3 regions of the Clostridium sp. 19966 genome follow, and region 1 is predicted to be linked to each of the others. Evidence: riboswitches for the same ligand, from Rfam matches in the RefSeq annotation. Region 1 holds a riboswitch; each other region holds the start of a gene.
The links. A riboswitch is a leader RNA that binds a small molecule or an ion and turns the genes downstream of it on or off. The one in region 1 is predicted to bind S-adenosylmethionine.
Positions count from the first base shown of each region.

Region 2: another riboswitch for S-adenosylmethionine. It lies ahead of metH (methionine synthase); the one in region 1 lies ahead of metK (methionine adenosyltransferase).
Region 3: another riboswitch for S-adenosylmethionine. It lies ahead of IAI10_RS20200 (O-acetylhomoserine aminocarboxypropyltransferase/cysteine synthase family protein); the one in region 1 lies ahead of metK (methionine adenosyltransferase).

Region 1 is NZ_JACTOJ010000002.1:179,680-185,068, reverse strand. Features, by position in the region: gene IAI10_RS02750 (rod shape-determining protein) at 1-148, shown strand, start outside; gene yyaC (spore protease YyaC) at 190-729, opposite strand; gene IAI10_RS02740 (hypothetical protein) at 834-1,505, shown strand; tRNA gene IAI10_RS02735 (tRNA-Thr) at 1,728-1,799, shown strand; tRNA gene IAI10_RS02730 (tRNA-Tyr) at 1,807-1,891, shown strand; SAM riboswitch class I at 1,995-2,095, shown strand; gene metK (methionine adenosyltransferase) at 2,160-3,335, shown strand; gene IAI10_RS02720 (ATP-dependent RecD-like DNA helicase) at 3,702-5,389, shown strand, end outside.
Region 2 is NZ_JACTOJ010000002.1:286,277-291,665, forward strand. Features, by position in the region: gene IAI10_RS03210 (AraC family transcriptional regulator) at 1-2,008, shown strand, start outside; SAM riboswitch class I at 2,087-2,199, shown strand; gene metH (methionine synthase) at 2,290-5,389, shown strand, end outside.
Region 3 is NZ_JACTOJ010000026.1:36,970-42,358, forward strand. Features, by position in the region: gene IAI10_RS20195 (aminotransferase class I/II-fold pyridoxal phosphate-dependent enzyme) at 1-994, opposite strand, end outside; gene IAI10_RS20200 (O-acetylhomoserine aminocarboxypropyltransferase/cysteine synthase family protein) at 1,028-2,308, opposite strand; SAM riboswitch class I at 2,449-2,551, opposite strand; gene manZ (PTS mannose transporter subunit IID) at 2,746-3,585, opposite strand; gene IAI10_RS20210 (PTS mannose/fructose/sorbose transporter subunit IIC) at 3,600-4,403, opposite strand; gene IAI10_RS20215 (mannose/fructose/sorbose PTS transporter subunit IIB) at 4,747-5,220, opposite strand; gene IAI10_RS20220 (mannose/fructose/sorbose PTS transporter subunit IIA) at 5,225-5,389, opposite strand, start outside.

The DNA of each region.
Region 1 (5,389 bases):
AGCACTTCTTCATGGACTTTCAGAAGTGATATCTCAAGCCACAAAGGTTCCCGTATACGTAGCAGAGAATTCAGAATCTTGCGTAGCAGCAGGAACTGGAAAGTCTCTTGAGTATCTCGATATTTTAGATAGCAGCGTATATAAGTAAAAGTAAATCATATAATTATGTAAAGGACTAGAGAATAAGCTCTAATCCTTTTTATTTTCTTTAGAATATAAAAAATATGCATGTAAAAAGCTGTGAGAAATAACCTTAGCCATTTCTATTATTAAGTTTAATCTAATAGTTCTATTTGTGAATAATTCATTATTTTCGGAAGAATCTACAATGCCAATCAGCGAAGTATCTCCTACATCTGGTAATGATTTACCAACTCCTTTTCCTGGATGAATTGGATAATCTCTAAATTGAATTTCACCAATACTATTACTGTCACCTAAGCAAGCATCTATACCTATTATTTTAGCTTTGGGGTGATTATTTTTTATATCCACTAATTTTTTTTCTAAGTTCAACGCATGTATTGGTTCAGATATAGTTCCGTATACAGGCAAAGGAAAAAACTTATTTTTAAGTAATGTACCCACTAAAGGACCTAAACAATCACCTATACATCTATCGGTTCCTATGCATATTATTATAGTATTTTCATTTAGATAGTTTTTTACAGTGTTTGCTAATTCGTAGTATGCCAAAGCATTAGTAAACTTTACTTTAACCTTATCCAAACAATCACACCCCCCAATAATATATATGAGGATAGTCATATAAATATTAGAAATGTGAGAATAAAAAATTAAAAAGATGAAAGAATTAAAATGAGGTGAAAGCTGTGAAAAATAAATTTTTATCACTAACAGTTATAATTTGCACAATTATATCTGTTAGCATAATGAATTATAGTGATGCTATAATAAGCAAAATTGAGAATGTTAAAAAAATATCAGAGCAACAATCTAGGCTCCACATTGCTGCTGCAGAAAAAACTAAGGAAGTAAAAGAAGATAAGAAAGTAGAAAATAATGCTAAGAATGAGGAGAATAAGCAGCCTGTAAATGAAGTAAAAGAAACTAAACCCCAGGCGCAAACAGCTCCAGCAAGTTCTAGCAAAATTCCGAAAGTTGAAGAAAACACTGATGGAAATTACAATGTTCAGAAAGAAGAGGATGCGAAGCAGGATACAATTCAAGAAAAAAATACTGATCAAGAACAATATCCAGATTCCTCAGCGGTGTTTAAAGTGGATGCATATAAAATAAAAGGAGAATTGAGCTTTTTAGATAAGGCTAAAATATTAGAAATTGCAAGTAAAATACCGCCATCTGACTATTATAAGCTTAAAGACTATTTAACAAATGATGATCCTGTTGAAGGAATAATAAATACATTCAGTCTGCTAAGGTTAAGGCTAGGTAGTAAAGATTACGAAACCATAAAAAAAATAGCCAGTAAATATCTAGATGTGGACTGCGTAGAAAAATACATAAAAAACAGCGATAATTAATCATTAATTTACGTGTTCTTATAAGATTATTTTGCTGTTCTTGAAAAACATTTACTTAAAATATAAATATGTAATGTGCATTAATTGCTAGAAATACTTAGAAAAATGGAGAAAAATAAGTTTAATTCTGTATAAAGCACCATTATGCCATTTGAAATAGAAGCTGGTTCTATGTATACTATTCCTTGTCAGTAACGCGGCAAGCGCGTCAGGCAAGTAAATGCTGGCATGGCTCAACGGTAGAGCAGCTGACTTGTAATCAGCAGGTTGTAGGTTCGATTCCTATTGCCAGCTTAAATATGGAGGAGTTCCCGAGTGGCCAAAGGGGGCAGACTGTAAATCTGTTGCAAGTTGCTTCAGTGGTTCGAATCCACTCTCCTCCACCAAAGACACTCAATAAGCGTGTCTTTTTTTTATGTAATCAAGCTTTAATGTGTATTGACAATAATAATATTGAAATGTTATAGTAATATTATATTAATAAAATTACTCTTATCAAGAGAGGTGGAGGGACTGGGCCCTATGAAACCCGGCAACCGGTGATAGTACACAATGGTGCCAATTCCTGCAGTATTTCTGCAAGATAAGAGAGATGGTTTATAAACCTCTTCTTATCGAAGAGGTTTTATTTTGTTTTTTGAAAGGAGAAAAAAATTGAAAAGATTATTTACATCAGAGTCAGTTACAGAAGGGCATCCAGATAAAATTTGTGATCAAATTTCAGATGCTGTGTTAGATACCATATTGGAAAATGATCCAAATGCGAGAGTTGCCTGTGAAACAGCAGTTACTACCGGAATGGTTTTAGTTATGGGAGAAATCTCAACTAATTGCTATATAGATATACCTAAAATAGTTAGAAAAACTGTTGAAGATATAGGGTATGTAAGAGCTAAATACGGTTTTGATTCTAATACTTGTGCAGTGCTGACTTCAATAGATGAACAGTCTGCAGATATAGCTATGGGTGTAGACGAAGCCTTAGAATCTAAAAAAGGTGAAATGGATAAAATTGAGGCAATAGGTGCAGGAGACCAGGGTATGATGTTTGGATATGCAACAAACGAAACTCCTGAATTTATGCCAATGCCAATAGCTATGGCTCATAAGCTTTCTAGAAGGCTTGCAGAGGTTAGAAAAAATGGAACACTTTCTTATTTAAGACCAGATGGCAAGACACAGGTAACTGTTGAATATGAAGATAATACTCCAGTAAGAATAGATACTATCGTTGTATCAACACAGCATGGTCCTGAAATTGAAAGAGAGCAAATAGAAAAAGATATTATAGAAAATGTAATAAAGCCAGTAATACCTGCAAATTTATTGGATTCAAATACTAGATACTTTATCAATCCTACAGGAAGATTTGTAATAGGAGGACCACAGGGAGACTCCGGATTAACAGGAAGAAAAATTATTGTTGATACCTACGGCGGATATGGAAGACATGGCGGCGGAGCATTTTCAGGAAAAGATCCAACAAAGGTAGACCGTTCTGCTGCATATGCTGCAAGATGGGTTGCTAAGAACCTTGTGGCTGCTGGAGTTGCGGATAAGCTTGAGATTGAATTAGCTTACGCTATAGGAGTTGCAAAGCCTGTTTCTATCGAAGTTGATACTTTTGGAACAGGAAAAATATCTGATGATAAAATTGTTGAAATCGTAAATAAGGTCTTTGATTTGAGACCTGCAGCTATAATAAACGAGCTTGACTTAAGAAGACCAATATATAAGCAGACCGCAGCATATGGACATTTTGGAAGAACAGATGTAGATTTGCCTTGGGAAAAAACCAATAAAGTTGAAGCAATAAAAAAATATTTATAATGGATTAGAGTAAGATCACCTTTTGGTGGTCTTATTTTTATGTTTTTTTTCCATGTAAACAAGCTTACGCAGCAAGTAAAAGAGAAGTATATGGAAAAATATACATGTTCTATTGAAAAAAAACACATTTTATTTTAAAATTTATATATTGGATATGCTTATTATGATAAATTTTAAACAAACGCTAAATTTAATAAAAATATTATACATTAATTAAAAAAGTGGTTATAATAGAGATAAAATAGAAATTGACATAGTTTTAAGTTAATAATTTGTATATTGAATAGTCTATTTTACTACTAAAAAATATATTGCCTGATTGCTGGTAAAATATTATTATACAATTTGCAAAAGTAGGAGATAAATATGACGGAAATACAAGGAACAGTTGAAGAAATAATATTTAGTAATGAAGATAATGGCTATACTGTTGCGAGTATAAAGAGTGGTCAAGATAGTTTAACTATAGTGGGAGTAATGCCTTATATAGTTGAAGGTCAAAGCTTAAGGTTAACTGGAAAGTGGGTAAATCATTCCCAGTTCGGTCAGCAGTTTAAAGTTGAAGAGTTTGAGGAACTTATTCCTTCAACTTTAGTTGGTATAGAAAGATATTTAGCTAGCGGAGCTATTTTTGGCATAGGGCCAGTTACAGCAAAAAAAATAGTGGAAAAATTCGGTGAAAAAACTTTTGATATACTGGACAATAATATAGAAAAGCTCAGAGATATAGAAGGAATAGGCGATAAGAAAATAGAAATTATTTGTGAGTCTTATAGTAAACAAAGGGAAATTAAAAATATAATGGTGTTTTTTCAGTCCTATGGAGTATCGCCTAATCAATGCATGAAGATATACAAAAGATTTGGAGCTGATTCAGTCAATGCTGTGAAAGAAAATCCATATAGATTGACGGACGAAATTTCAGGAATTGGATTTAAAACAGCAGATAAAATATCTAGAAATTTAGGTGTTGAAAGCAATTCTCCATATAGAATACAAAGCGGAATAAGATATATAATTAATCAATTTTGTGCTCTTGGCAATACTTATATGCCTATAGATAAGCTTATAGGACAAGGAAAAGAGATACTGACAGTAAGCCAGGAAGATATAGAGAAGAACTTGATAGAGACAGTACTGGATGGAAAAATTAAAATAGAGACCATAAATAGCATGGAATGTGTGTTTACATTGCCATACTACTATGCCGAACTCAGTGTTACCAAAAGAATATTAACATTAGCTTTTGGAGAGTATGATGTATTAAAAGTTAATATAGATGAAAAGATAAGTGATTTTGAAAATAAGAACAATGTTAACTTCGCAAAGTCTCAAATAGATGCAATAAAGGGCGTAGTTGATAATGGGGTCGAAATAATAACTGGTGGTCCTGGTACTGGTAAAACCACCATAATAAGGTGTATACTAAGTGTATTTGAAGATATAGGTATGAGAGTAATGATGGCAGCACCAACAGGAAGGGCTGCTAAGAGGATGACAGAAGCTACAGAAAGAGAAGCTAAAACAATACACAGACTTTTAGAGCTTGGATATAGCGAAGAGGATGATATGACTTTTATGAGAGATGAAGACAGCCCTCTTGAGTGCGATGTTCTTATCATAGATGAAGCATCGATGATAGATATACTGCTTATGAATAGTCTTTTGAAAGCCATAGGGATGGGAACTAGAGTTATAATAGTTGGAGACGCCGATCAGCTTCCTTCGGTAGGACCTGGAAATGTGCTTAGAGATTTAATAGATAGTGAGTGCATAAAAGTTGTGAGACTAAGGGAGATATTTAGGCAGGCGAAAGAAAGCATGATAATTGTAAATGCACATAAAATAAATAATGGTGAAATGCCTCTTCTTAATGAAAAAGGAAAAGATTTTTATTTTATCAATGAAAAAGATAACAAAATAATCTTGAATACTGTAGTAGAGCTTATAAGTAAAAGATTACCTAAGTTTAACGCAAACTGGAATGGAACAAGACATATACAGGTATTGTCACCCACTAGAAAAGGTATGTTAGGTGTAAACAAGCTTAATTT
Region 2 (5,389 bases), 110 kb from region 1:
TTCGCTAAAATCTTACGCTTCCTTAAATAACAGCATAAACGGTGCTTATATAATGCTAAAAAATTATAATAAAATAATAACTGCTGATGGCATATTTGATTTAGAAGATTTTTTCAAAAACACTTACTCCTCAAATAATAATGATTTTGTAAAATGGCTTAAGGAATTTGATGAAAGAACTCCCGAAAAATACTTTACTACAATTATGGACAAAGATCATTCAAACAATAATAAACTTAATTATGTAAGAGCACTTTCTCAAATTAATTATCTAGATCTTTCTGTAAGCTCTGGAATAGTATTAAATGAGACAAACCTATTGCAGCAATTATCCGGAATTAATACCATGACTAAAGGTGTATCCTTCATATTGGATAGTAAAAATAACATTATTGCCTCTTCTGTTTCGGTAAATTTGTCTAACGAGCTTAATTTTAAAAATCTGCAGGGTAAGAGCGGTGTGCTGTATAAATATATAAATTCAAAAAAAGTGGTTATTTCCTATATCTCTTCTAAAGAAACTGATTGGAAATATGTAACTATGATTCCTAACAGTGTATTTTTCCAAAAGCTAAACTATATAAAATATTTCACCTTACTGGGCCTTCTTCTAAGCATGGTTTTTTACTCAATTTTCGCTTATTACTCACTGAAAAAAAATTATAATCCTATCACAAAGTTATTAGGTATTTTAAAAGATAGCACTAGTATTGAGGAAAGTAATTTAAATGAATATACTCTGATAGAAAAAGCCATACAGAAAACTTTAGCTGATAATGATTTGATTAGCAACAAGTTGTCTAAGCAAAATTTAATATTAAAAAATAACTTTCTTCAAAAACTTTTGAAGGGCGGCATTGATGAAAGCATTCCTTTAGATGAAGGACTTTCTTCTTTTGATATAACTTTTGAGTCAAATTATTTTGCAGTAATATCATTGTTTATAAATGACTCAGATGAGGATATAGAATCATTGAATTGTTATTGGGGAAATAGGCTCAGCACTTTAAATTTCATTCTTTCTAATATAATAATAGATTTAGTTAATAAAAAAAATAAAGCCTTTGTAGTAGAAGCGGATAACAATCTAGTTTGTCTAATCAACTTCAAGCAAGATAACATATTCTTTGCTAAATCTGATACCTTAAATACTATGAACGAAACGGAAGAATTCATAAATAAAAACTTTAAAACAAATATTTCTTTTTCTATGAGCGGAATACATGAAAATATTGAAAATATTGCTATAGCCTATAACGAATCTCTATATGCTATGAACTATAAAAATATCATGGGAATAAAACAAAATATTTCTTATGATGATATTAACAGTGCCTTTAAGGATACTTATTGCTATCCTTTAAATCAGGAACATCAGCTTTTGAATCATATAAAATCCGGAAATTATGCTATGGCTAGCAAAATCGTCAATGAAATTTTTTCAAAAAACCTCAATTCAGGAATGAATATAGAGCTAGCTCAATGCCTAATGCTTAACATGGTCAGCACTATGATAAGAGCAGTAAATGATGTGTCTGACCTTGACAAAGATAAATTTCTTCAGGAATTAAATCCGATTAAACAGCTCTTGCGCTGTAAAACCTTAAATCAGATGAAAAATCAATTAGATAATTTTCTTAAGGCTTTTTGTGCGCATGTTAATAAAAATATAGAAAAGAGCTCCAGTTGGGTAATAAGCAGTGTTATCCCCTATTTAGAAAAAAATTATAATGACCCCAATATTGGATTAGAACAGCTTAGTGAGCAATTCGGCGTTCATCCTGTATATCTTTCCAAAATATTTAAGGACCATGTAGGAGAAGGTTTGCTGGATTATATTTCAAAGCTCAGGATAGAGCAAGCAAAGGTTTTGCTTAAAGCTAATAAGAATTCCACTATTGAAAAAATAGCTGAGCTTGTGGGCTACTATAATGTTCGTACCTTCTCAAGAGTATTTAAAAAATATACAAACATCTCCCCAGGAAAATACAAAGACGAAGTTTCTTAAATTGTTTATATATACAATATTTTATTGACTTTTACACCATTATAATTTAGAATTTATATAAAGTTTAAGTAAATAATATTCTTATCTAGAGAGGTGGAGGGACTGGCCCTTTGAAGCCCAACAACCTATATTCTTTAAATAGAATAAAAGGTGTTAATTCCAGCAGAAATAATATTTCTGGCAGATAAGAAGAATAGTGTAATATCCGCTATTTTTCTTTTGAAAAATAGCGTTTTTATTTTTATAAATAATTTTTTAACAATTATAAGGGGGCAAATAATTTGAGATATGATATATTTAAACATTTAAATAAAAGGATACTTGTACTAGATGGAGCTATGGGAACCAGTATCCAAAAGCATAATTTAGATGAAATAACCTTTAGAGGAAGCTGTCACTGCCACTCCAATCAAAAAGGCAATAATGATCTCCTTAACATAACAAAACCTGAAATAATAAAGCAAATTCATATTAAATATCTAGAAGCAGGTGCAGATATAATTGAAACTAATACCTTTAATTCCACTAGAATATCTCAAGCAGATTATAATATGGAGGATAAAGTTTACGAGTTAAACTTTCAAGGTGGAAAATTAGCTAGAGAAGCTGCAGATGAGTTTACCCTAAAAACTCCTGATAAACCACGCTTTGTAGCAGGTTCTATTGGTCCTACTAACAAAACTGCTTCTATGTCACCAGACGTAGAAAATCCAGGCTTCAGAAATGTAAGTTTTAATGATCTGGTTGTTAGCTATGAAGAACAGATTAACGGACTTATTGACGGCGGAGTAGATCTTTTACTTATTGAAACCATATTTGATTCTCTTAATGCAAGAGCTGCTATATTTGCGGCAGACACTATTCTTACTGATAGAAATCTAGATATTCCTGTTATGATTTCCGGAACTATTGCTGATAAAAGCGGAAGAATTTTATCTGGTCAAACCTTAGAGGCTTTTGCAGAAAGCATGAAGAATCATAGAGTTGTAAGTATCGGATTGAATTGTTCCTTTGGTGCTGAAGATTTGATTCCATTCATCAAAACTCTTTCTAAAACACAAAACCTCTATATAAGCTTTCATCCTAACGCAGGACTCCCAAATTCCTTAGGTGAATATGATGAACTTCCGGAAATAACGGCTGGTATAGTAAAAAATTTGGCTCATGAGGGTGACTTAAATATTGTTGGAGGATGCTGCGGTACCACTCCAGATCACATAAAAGCTATAGCTGCTGCAGTTTCAAAGGTACAACCCAGAAAGCTTCCAGAAATAGAAAGAGAAAGTGTTTTCTGCGGACTTGAAGTAACTAGAATAAATAAAAGTTCTAATTTTGTGAATGTTGGAGAGAGAACAAACGTAGCAGGTTCAGCTAAATTTGCCAGACTTATAAGAGAAAAAAAATACGAAGAAGCCTTATCAATCGCTAAAGACCAGGTAGAAAATGGTGCTCAAATCATAGATGTAAATTTTGATGACGCCCTTCTGGATGCAAAAGTTGAAATGGACACATTCCTAAAATTGCTGGCCAGTGAGCCCGAAATTTCAAAAGTTCCAGTGATGATTGATTCTTCTAAATTTGAAGTTCTAGAAACAGGTCTTAAAGCAATTCAAGGCAAAGCTATAGTAAATTCAATATCCTTAAAAAATGGAGAAGAAGAATTCATAAGAGAAGCAAAGTTAATAAATAAATATGGAGCAGGTATAATAGTTATGGCCTTTGACGAAAAAGGTCAGGCGGACAATTTTCAAAGAAAAATTCACATATGTAAAAGAGCTTATGACATTCTAGTTAATGAGGTTAAATTCTCACCAGAGAATATAATTTTTGATCCTAACATATTGGCTATAGCCACAGGCATGGAAGAACATAATAACTATGCTGTAGATTTTATAAATGCAACAAAGTGGATAAAGGAAAACCTCCCCTATGCAAAGGTAAGCGGAGGAGTAAGCAACCTTTCCTTCTCCTTTAGAGGGAATAATGCCATAAGAGAAGCTATGCACTCTGCTTTTCTATATCATGCAATCTCTGCTGGAATGGACATGGGAATAGTTAATCCGGGAATGATTCAAATATATGATGAAATTGATAAGGTCTTGCTTGAAAAAGTGGAAGCAGTAATTTTAAATAAGAATGAAAATGCAGCTGAAGAACTAATTGAATTAGCTGAAAAATACAAAAATAAAGAAAATGCTCATGAAGAAAATAAATTAGCCTGGAGGAACACCTCTGCTGAGGAAAGATTGAAATATGCTTTGGTAAAAGGTGTTACTGATTACATTGAAGAGGATGTTGAGGAAGTTAGAAAAAATGTAAGCAGAGCTTTAGAAGTTATAGAAGGGCCTCTAATGTCTGGAATGAATGTGGTTGGCGAACTTTTTAGTGAAGGAAAAATGTTTCTTCCTCAAGTAGTAAAAAGTGCAAGAGTCATGAAAAAGGCAGTAAGCTTCCTTCTTCCATATATTGAGGCTGAAAAGTCTGGAGAAGGTAGAAGCAGTGCTGGTAAAGTGGTTTTTGCTACCGTGAAAGGCGACGTTCATGATATTGGTAAAAATATTGTCTCAGTGGTATTATCCTGTAATAATTTTGAAGTAATAGATTTAGGAGTCATGGTACCCTGTGAAACTATATTAGAGGCGGCAAAACGAGAAAATGCAGATATAATTGCTTTGAGTGGTCTCATCACTCCTTCTTTGGAAGAAATGTGCTATGTAGCTGAAGAGATGGAGAGACAAGGCTTTAATATTCCTTTGATGGTTGGAGGAGCTACCACTTCTAAAACTCATACTGCATTAAAAATAGCTCCGAAATATTCAAGAGGTGTGGTGCATACTACAGATGCTTCCAAGGCAGTAGAAGCTGCTAAAAAACTAGCTAATAAAGATTTAAGAGATATTTATCTTAAAGGAATAAATGAAGAATATGCTAAGGTTAGAGAAAACTATTCTAAGATAGAAAGAAAGTTTCTCCCTTTGAATGAAGCTAGAGCAAAATCTTTTAAAATAGATTGGGAGAAGGTAAAAATAGTAAAACCAAACTTCCTAGGCATAAAAGAATTTGATAGTTATCCTATCAGTGAGCTTAGAAAATATATAGACTGGACTTTCTTCTTTATTGCCTGGGATATGAAAGGCACTTATCCAAAGATAATGGATGATCCAAAATATGGAGAAGAAGCTAAAAAGATTTATGAAGATGCAAACAAAATGCTGGATTTCATTGAGAAAAATAATATACTTACAGCAAAAGGATTGCTTGGAATCTTCCCTGCAAATTCTTCTGGAGATGACATAAAAGTATATGATGCAGATAAAAAAGAACTGCTCACTACCTTCAATCTTTTAAGGCAGCAAGAGATTAATAAGCTCGGTGAATACA
Region 3 (5,389 bases), on a different contig from region 1:
TAAGCTTTAAAGAATTAACAAATTTATTGTGAGTATCTACATCAGCTTTAAGCGCAAAGGAAAGCACTCCAGAATACATGCTCATCTGCTTTTTGGCTATATTATGCTGAGGATGGCTCTCAAGACCTGGATAGGCAACAAATTTTACTGCTGGATAATCTTCAAGAAATTTAGCTACCTTAAGAGCTGTTTCGCTGTGCTGCCTCATACGAAGCGGCAAGGTCACTACTCCTCTTGTAATAAGCCAAGCGTTGAAAGGACTTATGGCTCCCCCTACATTTACCATAGCCTCTCTTTTAATCTTGTCTATGAGTTCCTTTTTGCCAAGAACGGCTCCCCCCATGGCATCGCCATGGCCGTTTATATACTTGGTTAGGCTGTGTACAACAAGATCTGCTCCAAGCTCTAAAGGTCTTTGAAGATAAGGTGAAGCAAAAGTACTATCTACTGAAAGCAAGGCTCCTGCTTCCTTAGCTATTTTAGCTATTTCCTCTATATCACTTACTCTTGTAGTAGGATTTCCAGGTGTTTCAATATGTATAAGACGGGTATTAGGTCTTATTGCACTCTTTATTTGCTCTAAGTCCGCAGTATCCACTAAAGTAGTTTCAATGCCGTATTTATCAGGAAAATACTCATTCAGCAATCTATAAACCGCTATATAGGACACATTAGAGCAAACCACATGAGAATCCTTGCCTAGGAATGTAAAGAATACAGATGATAGAGCAGCTACTCCTGTGGCTAGTACCACACAATCCTCAGCGCCTTCAAGAGCAGCTAATCTCTCTTGAAGGTATATCTGATTTGCTGAGGTATTTCTTGTATAAACCAGATTATTTGGATCGCTCCAATTAAGTGTGGAAGCATCATCAGGAAGCCTATAGCTGTTTGCCATTATTATAGGTCTCCTTATAGCACCAGTTTCTTTATCTATATCATTTCCAACGTGGATGCATTTAGTTAAAAAGTCAAAATCATTTTTTTCAGGCATCTGGATTCCTTCTTTCAAACGAGTTCAAAATTGTTAAGCTTTAGCAAGCGCCTGTTCCAAATCGTAAATTAAATCATCAACGCCTTCAACACCTATTGAAAGTCTTATTAGGTCTGGTGTAACTCCTGCAGCCTTCTGTTCTTCTTCATTTAATTCTGCATGAGTAGTGCTGGATGGATGTATTACTAAAGATTTAGCATCTGCTACATTCGCAAGCAGGGAGAATAATTCAACGCTGTTTATAAATCTTTTACCAGCTTCAAGTCCTCCTTTTATTCCAAAGGTAAATATGGATCCGGCTCCCTTAGGAAGATATTTCTTAGCTAGCTCATTATATGGACTGTTTTCAAGTTCAGGATAATTCACCCAAGCAACTTTTGGATGCTTACTTAAATATTCAACTATCTTTCTTGTATTCGCTACATGTCTCTCAACTCTTAATGACAATGATTCTAAGCCCTGTAAGAAAGTGAATGCGCTCTGTGGACTTAAGGTAGCGCCAGTGTTTCTAAGAAGCTGAACTCTTGCCTTCAATGCAAAAGCTGGAGCTCCTAAGTCAGCATATACTAGTCCATTGTAACTCTTATCTGGAGTAGTAAAATCAGGGAACTTTCCGCTTGCTCTCCAATCAAACTTTCCTCCGTCCACTATTACTCCTCCAATGGTAGTACCATGTCCGCCTATAAATTTAGTAGCTGAATGAACTACCACGTCTGCACCATATTCTATAGGTCTTACAAGATAAGGAGTTCCAAAAGTGTTGTCTATTATTAATGGAATTTTATTTTCATGAGCTATTTTAGCTACAGCTTCTATATCTAAAACATTTATTCTTGGATTTCCTATAGTTTCTCCATATAAGGCTTTAGTTTTATCAGTTATAGCCTTTCTGAAATTTTCAGGATCATCTGGATCTACAAAAACTACTTTTATTCCAAGCTTCTTTAAGGTAACACCAAATAATTCGTAAGTTCCACCATAAAGTGTGCTTGCTGCTACTATTTCATCTCCTGCACTAGCTACATTTAATATTGCATAGGTTATAGCTGCAAGTCCTGATGCTGTTGCAAGTCCTGCAACTCCGCCTTCCAATGTTGCTATTCTCTGCTCAAATACATCTGTAGTTGGATTCATTATTCTTGAATATACATTTCCTGGTTCTTTTAATTGGAATAAATTTGCTGCATGATCAGCGTTTTTAAATACATAGGAGGTTGTCTGATAAATTGGCACTGCTCTAGAACCTGTAGTAGGATCTGGAGTTTGTCCTGCATGCACTTGTAATGTTTCAAAACTATAATTTCTTTCACTCATATTGTTAGTCCCCTTTTCATTTAATTTATTTTATATATGTAGTAGGCTCCTTGGTAAGCGCCTATTTTCAGCTAAATAAAAAATCCTCTTCTGATAAGAAGAGGATTAATACACTTGTTTTAGTCTTAAAACGCGTTCTCCTCTTATCTCTCAAAATCAATTTGCAGGATTTAACACCATACATTAAAAAATGCTGGTTGTCGGGTTTCATAGGGCCAGTCCCTCCGCCACTCTCGATAAGACGACAATATTCAATTATTACAATTATGATAGGAATTGTTTAATTCCTTTATTGAATTTGATTATATCACATTGATTTTTCATGTCAATATATTTTTTGAAAATTCTTTAATTAACTTTATGGAAATCAGAATTGCTTCCAAATAATAAAGCACCGCTTTGCAGTGCTCTTTATTATTTTTATATTAGTTTTTGTTTTATAGTGCAAGTATTCCTGCCCAATATCCTAGTATACCAATTGCAAATAATCCAAATATCAACCAAATTGCTCCTATTTTCTTTCTTAGAAGGTACATGCATAGGAAAGTTAATAGCAATGCTGGAAGTCCTGGCAGTAATGAATCTAAAATACTTTGAATTGTTGTAACACTTTTTACTCCCTGCTGATTAGTAAACTCTGATATCTTTACTGGGATCTTAATTGTTGTCCACTTTGAAACAAGTGCACCCATTACGAATAATCCAAGTATTGAAGCTCCTTCAGTAAGCTTTTGAAGCCTGTTTCCTGCCATGTCCTTAACTATGTCAAGGCCTTTTCTGTATCCGTATTTAACGCCGATCCATCTAACTCCTAAACGAACAACGTTGAATAATATGAAGAATATCAATGGTCCTATTACGCTTCCAGTCATAGCTATGGATGCACCAAGCGCAGCTAAAACTGGTCTTAAGGTTCCCCAGAATATTGGATCACCAACTCCTGCTAGAGGTCCCATCATACCTATCTTTATTCCGTTTATAGCACCATCATCTATATCTGCACCGTTTGCTCTTTCCTCTTCCATGGCTGCTGTAACACCAAGTATTGGAGCAGTTACAAAAGGGTGTGTATTGAAGAATTCCAGATGTCTTTTAAGAGCGGCTTTTCTCTCATCGCCCTTATAAAGTCTTTTTATAACAGGTATCATAGAAAAGCAATACCCTAAGGCCTGCATTCTTTCAAAGTTCCAGGAAGCTTGGTGAAAATTAGAACGTATAAAAACATTAGTTAAATCACTATTAGTAAGCTTTTTTGTTTCGCTTGTATTATTCGCCATTTATTTCCCCCCTCTTAATCATCTAATTCGTCGTCGAGATTATCGTTACTGCTTGAGCCCGCTGCTGATGCAACTGCCTTTGGCATATTATACTTAGGATTTAACTGGATATAAAGTATAGCTAATACTGTACCTATTATACCGAAGCCTACAAGATTTACTCCTGAGAATGCGGCTACAACGAAACCTAGGAAGAAGAAATGCATAAGGTATTTAGCCTGCATCATGTTTATAACCATAGCATAACCAACTACAACTATGAATCCACCTGCAACTTGCAATCCTCCGATTATAACATGAGGTATTGAATTTAAAAGTGATTGTACTACGCTAGTACCTGCAAAGGCTGCAACTATTACTGCTGGTATTGAAACACGAAGTCCCTGAATTGCGAGTCCACCTAGATGGCAGAGGTCTATGCCCCTTAAGTTACCCTCTTTTGCATATTTATCAGCTTGATGCTGAAGTCCAACGCTTATGGTTCTTGCTATTATTGTAAGTACCTGTCCTGCTGCTGCTATTGGAACTGCAACTGCAATTCCTGTTGCAATGTTTTGGTGTCCCTCTACAACTAATATGGTTGACACTACGCTGGCAAGAGCCGCATCTGGAGCCATTGCCGCACCTATGTTCATCCAGCCTAAAGCCATCATTTCAAGAGTAGCACCTATTATAATCCCCTGTGTCATATCTCCTAAAATGAGTCCTGTTACTGTACATGCAACCAATGGTCTATGTGTCTGAAATTCATCAAGCACACTGCCCATACCTGCTATGCTGGCAAATATGAATATTAATATAATTTGAAATATTGACATGGTTTTTTCCTCCCCTTGTTATATATACTATTTAAATTTTAGACTCTGTTTTAAATCAGTGTTGATTTTTACACTGATTTAAAACTTCATTTAGCTTGGGAGGCTATGTTTTAAAATGTTTATATTATCTTTGGAGCTCCAGAAACTCTTAGGAAGTGCGACTCATAATTAGCGTAATTTTGCCAGGAAGGGCAAAGCCTTTATCAACATTATTTTAAAACATAACCAATTTTTGTTATGAAACGATTACAGTAAATAAAAAACCATTAATTTATTATTACCATTTCGCTGGTGAAAATCTTGATTTTAAGGGTTCTCCCCTCAGCAAAATGATTTTTCAAGCTTAAAGCTTTGACATAATATCAACTTTTGGATCTGAAGTGACCTTTCTAGCTTCAAGCTCTATTCCTTTTTCATGAAGCTTTTTAAATGCAGCTACATCTTCATTATTTACTGATATAGCTGAGTTTATTTGTCTCTTTCCTTCCTTGAAAGCCATACCGCCTATATTTACGCTCTTAATATCTACTCCGCCTTCTACCATTCTTAAAACATCAGTAGGATTTGTAAATAAGAAAAGAACTCTTGCTCCATCATATTTAGGGTTTTTATAAACTCTTATAGCCTTTTCTACATCAACTACACTAGCTTTTATTCCTGGAGGTGCAACTTGTACTAAAAGAGTTTTTCTTATCTCATCCTTTGCTACATCATCATTACAAACTATTATTCTTTCACATCTTGTTTCTTTGGACCATATTGTAGCAACCTGGCCATGTATAAGTCTGTCATCAATTCTTGCTAAAACAATATTCATCATTTTATAAATCCTCCTCTTCGCTATTAGATAGCATTTCTTTTAATGTTTTTATGCTTGCGGCTGCGGCTTCTTTTGATAGATTAATTAAATTCTTCACATCCATACTTTCCCTTGAGACAAAGGTTTCAAGAATCATTGGTATATTTACTCCAGTAACTACATCCAT